DNA from 4 places in the Sodalis sp. RH15 genome. Region 1 is predicted to be linked to each of the others. Evidence: predicted binding sites of a transcription regulator. Region 1 holds the regulator's gene; each other region holds the start of a gene.

Region 1 (3,153 bases):
CCAGAGCGTACCGCCGAACGCCAGCATGCATCCGATCAGGGTATCCACCAGCCGCGGTACCAGAAAATGCGTACCGTTCAGGGACAATAGCTGCAGGGTGTAAACGGCGGTTACGGTGAAGCCGGTCATCGCCAGGCCGTAATTTTTCCGCAAAACCAGGTAAGCCGCCAGGGTCACCACCAGCATAAACAATAAAACCGTGCCGTCCCCCAGATGGAGCTGCAGGGTCGCGGCGGCGATAACCAGGCCGGCCAAGGTTCCCAGCGCCCGATGCTGGATACGTACCCGGGTGGCGTTATAGCCGTTCTGGCTGACAAACATCACCGTCATCAGAATCCAGTAGGGTTTAGGCAGGTTGAACACCAGTCCCAGGCTGCTGCCGATGGCCAGCATAATGCCCAGCCGGGCGGCGTTGCGCAGCGCCATGGATTTGAGCGAACAGTAGCTGCGCAGCGCCTGCCAGAAAGAGAGCCGTTGCTGGTTATCCGCCATGATATCCCGCCGGTAGAGCGGACGTTGCGTCCTGAGCAGCCGGGCGATGCGGCTGAAGTGATAAAAACAAAATTGCCCCACCGGATTATCCGGATTTCGCTGGGCAATTTTTTCCACCGCCGACAGGGCTTCCGCCATGGTGAAACGGCCCGATAACCGATGATAAAGAATATCGTCCGCTACCACCCGCAGCCGGGCGGCAATCAATTGGGCATTATAGCGGATCACCGCTTCAGCGTGACTCTGCTCCACCAGCTTCTGCACTTCGTCCGGCTGATGCAAACTGACGGCGATATGCTCTTGCAGGTCCAGAGCCACCTGAAATGTCCGCAGCAGACGTTTGTACTGAAGCTGATGGTTGGCCGACAGCATATGCAGCTGCTGGTAAATTTGCGCAATCAGATCAATCACCCGCTGCTGCCGGGCAAACAGCGGCGGCAGGGCGGTTTCCGGGTCGGTATGCTGGGTCAGCAGGCTGTATTTCGCCTCGATATAATCCGCGAGCTCTCTATAGAGCAGGCTGAGGGTTTCCCGCATCGGCTGCTCTTTAAGCCATCGGAACCACAGGCCGGTAAACAGCCCGTACCAGGCGGTACCGGCGATATACAGCAGCGGCGGGATCCACACCGGGGCGTTGCCGGTCAGGCCGAGGGTAAAAATGGCGGCGATAAGGGAGGCGGGTAATAACCGCCCGTGCAACGGACTGATTTCACCGGTGACGCCCAGCACCAGCGCCAGGCCCACCATGATAAAGGGCAAGGGTACGTGTACAAAGAGCAGCCACTGGATCAGTACGCTGCTGACGGCGAACAGCGTACCGCCGATGGCCAGGCGTTTAAAAAAGCGTTTATGCAGGGTATCCAGGCCGGCGATGTTGCAACAGGCGGGCACCAGGGAGAACAGCAGGCCGTTCTGCAGGCTGCCGAACAATAGCCCTATCGCCACCGGCAGGCAAAGCACGATGGTTTGCCGCAAGGCATAGTTGACTTCGGGGTGATAGATCAGTCGACGCCACATGCTGCCAACAAGCAGGCGTGGCACAGAGTACCACGCCTGTTTGATTAACGTTTAACGCGTACCGTAAACGACAATGGTCTTGCCGTGTGCGGAGATGAGATTTTGATCTTCCAGCATTTTCAGAATACGGCCCACCGTTTCACGGGAACAGCCGACAATCTGGCCGATTTCCTGGCGGGTAATCTTGATTTGCATGCCGTCGGGGTGGGTCATGGCGTCGGGTTGTTTCGCCAGATTAAGCAAGGTTTGCGCGATACGTCCCGTGACGTCGAGAAACGCCAGATTACCGACTTTTTCCGAGGTGACCTGCAAGCGGCTGGCCATCTGCGCCGACAGACGCATCAGGATATCCGGATTCACCTGAATCAGTTGCCGGAATTTTTTATAAGAAATTTCAGCCACTTCACAAGCGGTTTTCGCACGAACCCAGGCGCTGCGCTCCTGGCCTTCTTCGAATAAGCCCAATTCCCCGATAAAATCCCCCTGGTTAAGGTAGGACAAGATCATCTCTTTACCTTCTTCATCTTTTATCAGCACCGCGACGGCGCCTTTGACGATGTAGTAAAGTGTTTCAGCTTTTTCGCCTTGATGTATTAGCGTACTCTTCGATGGATACTTGTGAATATGGCAATGAGACAGGAACCATTCGAGAGTCGGGTCTGTTTGCGGTTTGCCGAGAACCATTCGCTGTTATCCTCTTTTGTCATCGCTGTCCTTGTTCAGGACATCGTATTCCCTATTACGGCGCTGTTTTATCGATCCATCTCCGTTGTAAACGGAGCGACGTTAGGGAACTTATTAGGGTCTGGTTTTAGTGATGTTCCGATCGCTCTCTTGCCCTTTCATTATCATGAGGTCGATCCAGCCTTGTTTTTAGCATAGGTTTGAAGCAGTGTCTTCTGTTGTCTTGCATCAGCATGAAGTATGTTAGGTAACATTGCCACCTTTCCAATAAAAATGTAGGGTGCAGGAAAAACTTTTTATCTGGAGTCATCATAATGCAAGCACGAGTAAAATGGGTCGAAGGTCTGTCTTTTATAGGTGAATCCGCCTCCGGCCACCAGATTTTGATGGATGGCAACGCAGGGGAAAAAGCGCCCAGCCCAATGGAAATGGTACTTATGGCGGCTGGGGGGTGCAGCGCCATCGACGTGGTATCGATTCTGCAAAAAGGGCGTCAGGATGTGCGTGATTGCGAAGTCAAGCTGACCTCTGAACGCCGCGACGAAGCGCCGAGGTTATTTACCCATATTAATTTACACTTCATAGTTTCCGGCACGGGGCTCACCGACAAAATCGTCGAAAGGGCGGTGGAGCTGTCAGCGGAAAAGTATTGCTCGGTGTCTTTGATGCTCGGCAAATCCGTGAACGTTACCCATAGTTTTGAAGTGCGTTTGCCGTCCTGAATGACGGATGCGTTACCGCGGGCGCGACGCTCCGGCCGCGCCCGGTTTATTCAATGCGTTTGCCTTCCAGTAGCTGCTTTACCAATGGTCCCATGATCAGTTCCATCGCCAGCCCCATTTTCCCTCCCGGTACCACCAGCGTATTGATATTGGAAATAAACGACCCCTGCAGCATCGCCAGCAGATAGGGAAAGTCGATATGATCCAGGCCGCGAAAGTGAATTACCACAAAGCTTTC
Region 2 (3,153 bases), 2.2 Mb from region 1:
GCGATGCGCTCAGCACCGTCACCAATTGATCCACTGTCACCAGATTATGGTTTTTCAGGTAACCCAAAATCTGGTCAAGGCGAGGTTGTCCCGTCATCGCGTCCGTCCGCTTATGCCAATTGCATTGCCAGCGCGATGGCAACAGCCATGCTCTTGGCTTTGGCTTGTCCGCGCCAGGCGATATCAAACGCGGTGCCATGATCCGCGGAAGTCCGGATAAACGGCAGGCCGGCGGTGATATTCACCCCATCGTAGAAGCCTAGCAGCTTTAAGGGGATATGCCCTTGGTCGTGATACATCGCGACGACCATATCATATTGTCCCTCATAGGCTTGCAGGAAAACCGTATCCGGCGGACAGGGGCCGTAAACATTGATGCCTTTTGCCGTCATCGCCGCAATGGCCGGGCCGACAATGGTTATCTCCTCATCACCGAACAGACCGTGTTCTCCCGCATGGGGATTGACGCCGGCCACCGCGATGCGGGGGGCGTCGAAACCGACGCGTTTGAGAAAGGTATCCGCCATGGCGATAACGGTTTCTACCCGCGCCCGGCTCAGGGTATCCAGGAATTTGCGCAGGGCGATATGCGTGCTGACATGAATCACCTTCAGCTTTTCGGTATAGAGCACCATGGCGTAATCCCGGCTGTGGGTTAATGTCGCCAGCAATTCAGTATGCCCTGGATAAATATGGCCGGCGCTGTGCAATGCTTCCTTATTTAACGGCGCCGTGGCAATGGCATGAACCTCTCCCGCAATGGCCAGTTCGGTCGCCCGCTTTACGCAGCGGTAGGCCAGATCCCCCGCGGCCGATTGCACCTTGCCCGGCTGCAACGCCAGAGGGTCGGCCAGCGGTTCATCGATAACGTTCAATATGCCGGGAGCGAAATGCGCATCGGCGACGTTTTTAATAATCCGCAGCTCCGCCGCCGGCGTGATATTCAGAGATAAAACCCGCCGGAGCGTACCGGCGCAGCCCACCACCACCGCCGGCGCACCGGATAGGGGGCCGTCGATGAGTGATTTGATGATGATTTCCGGACCGATGCCCGCCGGGTCGCCCATGGTGACTGCAATAATTTTAATCACTCCGCTTCTCCTGATTGAAACACAATATGATTATATTGAATCATAGTTGATTATATGTGAGCACGATCAAAAAAAACCAACGTTAAATATTCTATAAAATAGGGGCGGCGGCCATGAGCTGTGATGTTAAATGATGAAATATAATCACCGACGTTCCCTGAGCGGGGAATGAAGAGACAAGGCAAGGTCAATGAATATAAACAGCACCCTTATCAGTGGTTATCAGGCGCTTAACGACCTGGGTTACCTGTTGCAGGATAAGCGAGCGGCATTACTGGTAACGGATAAAAACATCGCCGTTATTCCCGCCGTTCAAAGCGTGATTGAGCAGGTGTGCGGCAAGGTCGCCAGCCTTAAGATGATTGATAATGTCCCCCCGGAGCCCAGGGCGCAGGATGTGGAGGCTATCGTCGCCGCGCTGGGGGGAAAGTCGTTTGATCTGGTGATAGGTATCGGCGGCGGCAGCGTGCTGGACGTGGCGAAACTGCTTTCAGTGCTGTGTATCGGGGGCGCGCCGGATTTAACCGCCCTGCTGGCGGGAGAAAAGCCGCAAAAGCGCATCACCTCGCTGCTTATCCCCACCACGGCCGGAACCGGCTCGGAAGCTACGCCCAATGCCATTTTAGCCATCCCCGAACGGGAAACCAAAGTCGGGATCATTTCGCCGGTGATGCTGCCGGACTATGTGGCATTGGTGCCGGAGTTGACCGTCAGCATGCCGGCGTCTATCGCCTCGTCAACCGGTATCGACGCGCTCTGTCATCTGATTGAATGTTTTACGTCCGTGGCGGCCAACCCGGTCAGCGACAACTATGCCCTGATGGGGCTGAAAAAACTGTTCGCGAATCTGGAAATCGCCGTGGCCCGGCCGGATAACCTGGCCGCCCGATTGGAAATGCTGTGGGCGTCTTATTACGGCGGCGCCGCCATTACCCATGCCGGGACGCATCTGGTTCATGCCATGTCTTATCCCCTGGGAGGCAAATACCATATCCCCCACGGGGTGGCGAACGCCATTTTGCTGGCCCCCTGTATGCGCTTTATCCGTCCGGCGGCGGTGGCCAAATTTGCTCAGGCCTATGATTTAGTGCCTGATGCCATCACCTCTCTAAGCGACGAAGAAAAATCCCACGCGCTGGTGGAGTATTTTTCCGCCTTGGTGCAGCGCCTAAAGCTGCCGGCGAGTCTCGAGGCGCTGGGGATCGGCGGGGAGCATTTGCCTTATCTGGTGGAGGCGGCGCTGGACGTGCAGCGGCTCATGAAAAATGTTCCGACGCAAGTGGGCGCCGACGATGTCCGCCGCCTCTATTTGACGCTGTTCCAAACACAGGATTGTTGATTAATTACGAGGGTATTATGAGCAAAAAAATCAGCGGCGTACTGACGGCTATCGTCACCACCTTCGACAATAACGGCGATTTCAGCCCGAGCGCCATGCGTTTGCAGGTTCAGCGCCAGTTGGGTTACGGCAACGGCATATTCTGCGGTGGCACCAACGGCGAGTTTTTTGTGCTGAACGAGAAGGAAAAGCTGGCATTAATCGAGACCTGCACCGATGAGGTGGCGGGCAAGGCGGCGGTGGTGGGGCATATCGGCGAGATATCCACCCGCGAAACCATCCGGCTCGGTAAGCAGGCGGCGGGTTTGGGCGTCGATGCGGTTTCCGTGATCACGCCCTATTTTGTGCCGCTAAAACAGGAGGAACTGGTGTGGCATTACCGGGCCATTGCCGATGCCCTGCCGGTGCCGATCTTTCTCTACAATATTCCGGCGCGCACCGGCAACACGCTGCAACCGGAAACCGTCCGGCAATTGGCGTCCCATCCGAATATTATCGGTATCAAAGACAGTGCCGGCAGCTATGAAAGCCTGAGCGGCTTTCTTAACGCCGTGAAGGATCTCGAGGGTTTCAGCGTGCTTAACGGTCCCGACTCGCTCATTCATCAGGGCTTTGTCGATGGCTGCTCCGCATGCATCTCCGGTTTGGCCAACGTCGCGCCAAAAGAGATTAACGCTATCTGGTCCCGTTTCCATGCCGGCGATGTGGAAGGCTCCCGTGCGG
Region 3 (3,153 bases), 960 kb from region 1:
GTTCATCCAGAATCAATACCTTGGGCCGGGTCATCAAGCCGCGGGCAATGGCGACTTTTTGTTGATTGCCGCCGGACAGCAGGCCTATTGGCTGCTCCATCGAGGGCGTTTTAATATTGAATAAACGAATAAAATCCCCTACCGCCTGCTGTTCTTCCGCGTGTTTCAATCCGCCGCCCTGACGGCTGAAATAGCGCAGGGCGGTGAGGGTCATGTTCTCCTTCACCGACATCCCCAGCACCAGCCCGTCCCGCTTACGATCTTCGGAAATGTAGACGATACCGTTAGCCAACCCGTCCTGAGGGGTGCGGGTCATAATGGCTCGCCCGTCCAGCACTACCGTGCCGCCGGTGCGTTTCGCCGCGCCATAGAGGGTTTTCATCAGTTCCGTGCGTCCCGCGCCCATCAAGCCCGCGACGCCGAGGATTTCACTGCGGCGCAGCGTAAAGCTGACATCGTCGACGCCGGGGCCGCTAAGATGATTGACCGCTAGACGTTCCTCGCCGAGAGGGACTTCAATGCGCGGGTATTGCTCTTCCAGGCGACGTCCCACCATCATTTCGATCAGGGCGTCTTCCTGTAACTCGGTTACCCGGCGTTCGGCGATAAACTGCCCGTCCCGAAGCACCGTGACATCGTCGCAGATTTGAAAAATCTCTTTTAACCGATGGGAAATATAAACGATGCCGCAGCCCTGCTGCCTGAGTTCGTTTATCACGCTGAACAGCGACGCCGTTTCGGTATCGGTGAGCGCATCGGTAGGCTCATCCATGATAATGACCCGGGACTTGAAGCTGATGACCTTGGCTATTTCCACCATCTGCTGATCGCCGATGGACAGCTCCCCCACCAGACGGTGGCTGCTATACCGCAGATTGAGCCGGGCCAACAGCTGGTCAGCTTCGCTGTACATCCGTTTCCAGTCGATACCGCCGAACCGATTGAGGAATTCGCGGCCGAGGAAGATATTTTCCGCAATGGTCAACTGAGGAATAAGATTCAATTCTTGATGGATAATGCCGATACCGGCTTCCTGGGATGCCTTCGGCCCGCTGAACGCCACCTCTTTTCCCAGGTATGACAGGGTGCCGGCATCTTTGCTGTAGATGCCGGTCAACACTTTCATCATGGTAGACTTGCCGGCGCCATTCTCTCCCACCAGCGCCATAACGCGGCCGGGATAAACCGTCAGCGCCGCGCCGGTAAGCGCCTTAACCCCCGGGAAGGATTTGTCTATCCCTGTCAATTGCAGTAACGGTTGCATAGATGCCTCAGAAGGTGACGCCGGAGCACAGGATGACATTGGCGAAAGGAGTGCATTCCCCACTGCGGATGACCGCGCGGCTATATGCGGTCTGGGCTTTGAATACCTGGTGGCTGATATACTCGATGGCAATGGTATTGCCCTGTTGCTGCTCAAGGGCCGTCAACTGATCCAGCAGCGCCTCATGCAGCTGAGGATTAATTTCCGCCATTTCCTTGGCCAAAATGGCCTTTTCTACCTGCATTTCGCTGACAACCGCGCTCACCACCTGTAAAAAGGTCGGCACACCCCGGGTCAACGCCAGATCAATCCTTTGGCTTGAAGAGGGAATGGGCAATCCCGCATCGGCAATCGTGACCTGATCCGTATGGCCCAGACGGGAGATGAGCGCAGAGACGTCAGCGTTCAGTAAAACACCTTTCTTCATTTTCCTGCCTCCACCAGCGAAACGTTTCGCTGAGGATGAAATTAGTTAAAAAAGCAGAGGTGTACAAGCTCAATCCATCAAAAATGTGATCGCCATCGAAACGTTTCGCTAGTGATAAAAAAGATTATTCACACAAGCAATTGAATTTGAGAGTGAAGCGAGAAGAGGATGCGGTCGCCGGAAAAACGTGGTCCGTCAGGGCAGCGGGAAGAAGATGTGAGGAAAAAAACCGACGGCTTATTGCCATCGGCCAGACTGTTGACAAATGCACTCGAAGTCAATAAGGCAGGGCAGGTTGCCAGAAGAGTAAACCGTCCGCGCCATGGGTGGCGCGGATCGAGCCTACAGGGATGTATTCACGGCGTGTTTACGATCTGGTAGCCTAACCCGACCGAACACTTTGTCAACAAGCTCACCGATGGCTTATAGCCATCGGCGTTATGCTTGGGTTAACGGTTAACGTTGGTTGATTTGATCGAAGCTGCCGCCGTCGGAGAAATGCACTTTTTGCACCTGCTGCCAGCTCCCGAACACATCCTTCAAGCTGTACAGCTTGAGCTGTGGGAATTTATCGGCAAATTCCTTCGCCACTGCCGGATCACGGGGACGATAATAGTTTCTGGCCGCGATACGCTGGCCTTCCGGCGAATAAAGATAGGTCAGATAAGCGGTAGCCACGTCGCGGGTTCCCCGTTTGTCCACCACTTTATCTACTACCGATACCGTAGGCTCCGCCACAATTGACTCGCTGGGAACAACGATATCGAATTGGCCTTTACCCACCTTATTCACCGCCAGCAAAGCCTCGTTTTCCCAGGCGATTAAAACGTCGCCGATGCCGCGTTCCACAAAGGTATTCGTGGAATCGCGGGCGCCTGAATCCAGTACGCTCACATTTTTATAAACCGCCTTGACGAAATCCTGGGCTTTCGCCTGATCGTTATTATTATGATGCAGCGCATAACCCCAGGCGGCCAGATAGTTCCAACGCGCGCCGCCGGAGGTCTTCGGGTTCGGCGTGATGATGGAGATGCCAGGCTTGATTAAATCAGGCCAGTCATGAATTTGCTTGGGATTGCCCTTACGTACCAGAAAAACAATAGTGGAGGTATAAGGCGCCGAGTTATCAGGCAGCCGGGTAATCCAGTTTTTATCAATCCGGCCGCGCGCTGCGATGGCGTCCACATCAGATTCCAGCGCCAATGTCACCACATCCGCATCAATACCGTTGATAACCGAGGTAGCCTGCTTACCTGACCCGCCGTGGGATTGCCGAATGGTGACCTTGTCGCCGGTCTTAGCCTGCCAGTATTTGCTGAAGGCAGCATTGTAGTCCTGATAAAGCTCCCGTGTCGGGTCATAGGACACGTTCAATAATTGGATATCTTTTGCCAGCGCGCTTCCCGACAATAAAATCAACAACAACCCTGCTTGCCACTTTGACATCGTTGCTCTCCCGAAG
Region 4 (3,153 bases), 410 kb from region 1:
TATGCCATAGTTTTGCCCCGGTAAGGTCTTAAAATCTTATGGATGAGGGTGGAGTGGTCCGGGCGCGTACGGTTGCGGCGGAATTCAAGCTTTTTGGCCGGATATTGCTTTATAATACCGGCAAGTTGGATTTCCATAGGAAAAACATGCCATGACGCAGGATGAACTTAAAAAAGCGGTAGGCTGGGCGGCATTGAAATATGTTCAACCCGGTACCATCGTCGGGGTCGGCACCGGTACCACCGCCGCGCATTTTATTGACGCTCTGGGCACCATGAAACACCAGATAGACGGGGCGGTATCCAGCTCCGAGGCTTCGTCGGCGAAATTGAAAGCGCTGGGGATCCCTTTGCTTGATTTAAACAGCGTGGATTCGCTGGATATCTATGTCGACGGGGCGGATGAGATCAACAGCCATATGCAGATGATTAAAGGCGGCGGCGCGGCGTTGACCCGTGAAAAAATCATCTCCGCCGTGGCGCGCCGTTTTATCTGCATTGCCGACGCGTCCAAACAGGTAGACGTATTGGGAAGATTTCCCCTGCCGGTTGAAGTGATCCCTATGGCGCGGGCGTATGTGGCCCGTGAGCTGGTGAAATTGGGCGGTTTGCCCGAATATCGCCAGGGGGTGGTGACCGATAACGGCAATATCATTCTTGATGTGCGTAACCTGCAAATATTGGATGCAGTGGCGCTGGAAGATAAAATCAACGCTCTGCCGGGGGTGGTTACCGTCGGGCTGTTTGCGCGGCGCGGCGCTGACGTAGCGCTGATCGGCACTCCGGAGGGCGTCAAGGTTATCGAATAAGCCGCGGATTTCCCATGAGCGGGCCGGCCGGGCAGGGATATTGTTACCGATGCCGGCCTGACTGCGGGCGACGGATAAGTGTTAATTTTGTTTACATAGCATTTTTTAATTCTTTATCTGAAATTCAGTGATAAATATCACATTTAAGTCATTTAACTGCCATATATAGGACGTATGCCTGTCCCTCCAGAAGAATTATCCATAGCAATCACTTATGTTCGGCGCTTGTGCTGGGCGGACTTTGGTCAATGAACTTGCCGATGCGGCAATATTTGTTATTTTGTCCGGGTGCTGTGTTTTGCAGCCGCTTCTGAAGTATCAAAAAGGGTCGGGAAATGGCGAAAGTATCGTTGGAAAAAGACAAAATCAAATTTCTATTGGTAGAGGGCGTGCATCAGACCGCCATCGATAATCTGCGGCATGCCGGTTATACCAATATCGAATACCATAAAGGCGCATTGGACACCGAGTCATTGAAGGCATCCATTCGCGATGCGCATTTCGTCGGCATCCGATCCCGCACCAACCTGACGGAAGAGGTGTTTGCCGCCGCGGAAAAATTGGTGGCGGTGGGCTGTTTTTGTATCGGCACCAATCAGGTTGATCTCAAGGCCGCGCTGAAACGGGGCGTGCCGGTATTCAATGCGCCTTTTTCCAATACACGTTCCGTGGCCGAGCTGGTCATCGGCGAGATGCTGCTGATGATCCGCGGTGTGCCGGAAGCCAATGCCAAAGCCCATCGCGGCCAGTGGAACAAGCAGGCCCAGGGCAGCTACGAGGCCCGGGGCAAAAAGCTTGGCATCATCGGTTACGGCCATATCGGTACGCAATTGGGTATCCTGGCGGAAGGCCTGGGTATGCAGGTTTACTTTTACGATATCGAGAGCAAGCTGCCGCTGGGCAATGCCCATCAGGTGGATTCGCTGCCAGAATTGCTTGGCCTCAGCGATGTGGTGACCCTGCATGTGCCCGATACCCAGTCCACTCGGAATATGATGAGCTCGGCGGAATTCGGCCAGATGAAAAAAGGCGCGCTGTTTATCAACGCCGCGCGCGGTACGGTGGTGGATATTCCGGCGCTGTGCGATGCCCTGGCCAGTAAACATCTTGCCGGCGCCGCCGTGGACGTTTTCCCTGAAGAACCGGCCACCAATACCGATCCGTTTGTTTCGCCCCTGTGCGAATTCGATAATGTTATCCTGACGCCGCATATCGGCGGGTCGACCCAGGAAGCGCAGGAGAATATCGGTACGGAGGTGGCGGGTAAGCTGGCGAAATATTCCGATAACGGGTCTACTCTGTCCGCGGTGAATTTCCCGGAGGTTTCTTTGCCGGAGCATGGTGAAAACGTCAGCCGGCTGCTGCATATTCATGAGAACCGTCCCGGTATTTTGACCCGTATAAACCAGATTTTCGCCGAACAGAGCATTAATATTGCCGCCCAGTATCTGCAAACCACGGCGGATATCGGCTATGTGGTGATAGACGTGGAAACCGATGCGGAAAATACCGCTTTGCAATTGCTTAAGGCGATACCCGGCACGATCCGGGCGCGTTTGCTGTACTGAGGTTTTGGCCCCAGGGCGGGGGCCGGCGCCTTGGGGGGACTGCGGCGGCTGCGAGATAGCCGCTGCATCCCCGTTGGTACGGTCTCCCTTTAACAGGTTCGCTGCACTCCCGGTGTTTGCGGGCCTACCGCGCCATGGGGCGCTCGGTCGGGCGGGAAAACCACGCCCAATTCGACCCCATTGTCACGGTCTCCCTTTAACAGGTTCGCTGCACTCCCGGTGTCTGCGGGCCTACCGCGCCATGGGGCGCTCGGTCGGGCGGGAAAACCACGCCCAATTCGACCCCATTGTCACGGTCTCCCTTTAACAGGTTCGTTGCACTCCGGGTGTCTGCGGGCCTACCGTGCCATGGGGCGCTCGGTCGGGCGGGAAAACCACGCCCAATTCGACCCCATTGTCACGGTCTCCCTTTAACAGGTTCGCTGCACTCCCGGTGTCTGCGGGCCTACCGCGCCATGGGGCGCTCGGTCGGGCGGGAAAACCACGCCCGATTCGACCCCATTGTCACGGTCTCCCTTTAACACGCGACTCCCTTTAACACGCGACCCCCCCTTTAACGGGCGATTGTGCTGTTGTGATTCTATTCAATCAAATTGGTCTTATTCATAATCATTTCAGTTTATCATGACTGGTAATAATCAGATCTAGATCGCATTTTTTATATTTTGACTCAATATAATCATTATGATTAAATGTAATCATACATGTGAGGGCAGAATGAAAATCAAAGCAACCATTGAGAGAATGCCGGGGGGGATGATGCTGGTCCCGCTGATT

What was found. Region 1 encodes CRP, which controls carbon source genes, mostly activating them, when cyclic AMP is high. Its sites were predicted from a motif close to ATGTGANNNNNNTCACAT; they were not measured.
Region 2: the regulator CRP is predicted to act here: its motif matches at 1,146-1,163, upstream of ACL2XO_RS13830 (iron-containing alcohol dehydrogenase).
Region 3: the regulator CRP is predicted to act here: its motif matches at 1,775-1,792, upstream of rbsD (D-ribose pyranase).
Region 4: the regulator CRP is predicted to act here: its motif matches at 934-951, upstream of serA (phosphoglycerate dehydrogenase).

Annotation. Positions count from the first base shown of each region.
Region 1 covers NZ_CP178738.1:813,123-816,275, forward strand. The annotation lists gene ACL2XO_RS03690 (YccS/YhfK family putative transporter) at 1-1,509, opposite strand, end outside; gene crp (cAMP-activated global transcriptional regulator CRP) at 1,561-2,193, opposite strand; gene ACL2XO_RS03700 (OsmC family protein) at 2,508-2,915, shown strand; gene ACL2XO_RS03705 (phosphoribulokinase) at 2,962-3,153, opposite strand, start outside.
Region 2 covers NZ_CP178738.1:3,005,312-3,008,464, forward strand. The annotation lists gene ACL2XO_RS13820 (DeoR/GlpR family DNA-binding transcription regulator) at 1-97, opposite strand, end outside; gene ACL2XO_RS13825 (D-threonate 4-phosphate dehydrogenase) at 111-1,091, opposite strand; gene ACL2XO_RS13830 (iron-containing alcohol dehydrogenase) at 1,282-2,430, shown strand; gene ACL2XO_RS13835 (dihydrodipicolinate synthase family protein) at 2,448-3,153, shown strand, end outside.
Region 3 covers NZ_CP178738.1:6,051,240-6,054,392, forward strand. The annotation lists gene rbsA (ribose ABC transporter ATP-binding protein RbsA) at 1-1,264, opposite strand, end outside; gene rbsD (D-ribose pyranase) at 1,272-1,691, opposite strand; gene ACL2XO_RS27325 (sulfate ABC transporter substrate-binding protein) at 2,148-3,137, opposite strand.
Region 4 covers NZ_CP178738.1:1,222,358-1,225,510, forward strand. The annotation lists gene rpiA (ribose-5-phosphate isomerase RpiA) at 152-808, shown strand; gene serA (phosphoglycerate dehydrogenase) at 1,144-2,376, shown strand; gene ACL2XO_RS05780 (2-keto-3-deoxygluconate permease) at 3,094-3,153, shown strand, end outside.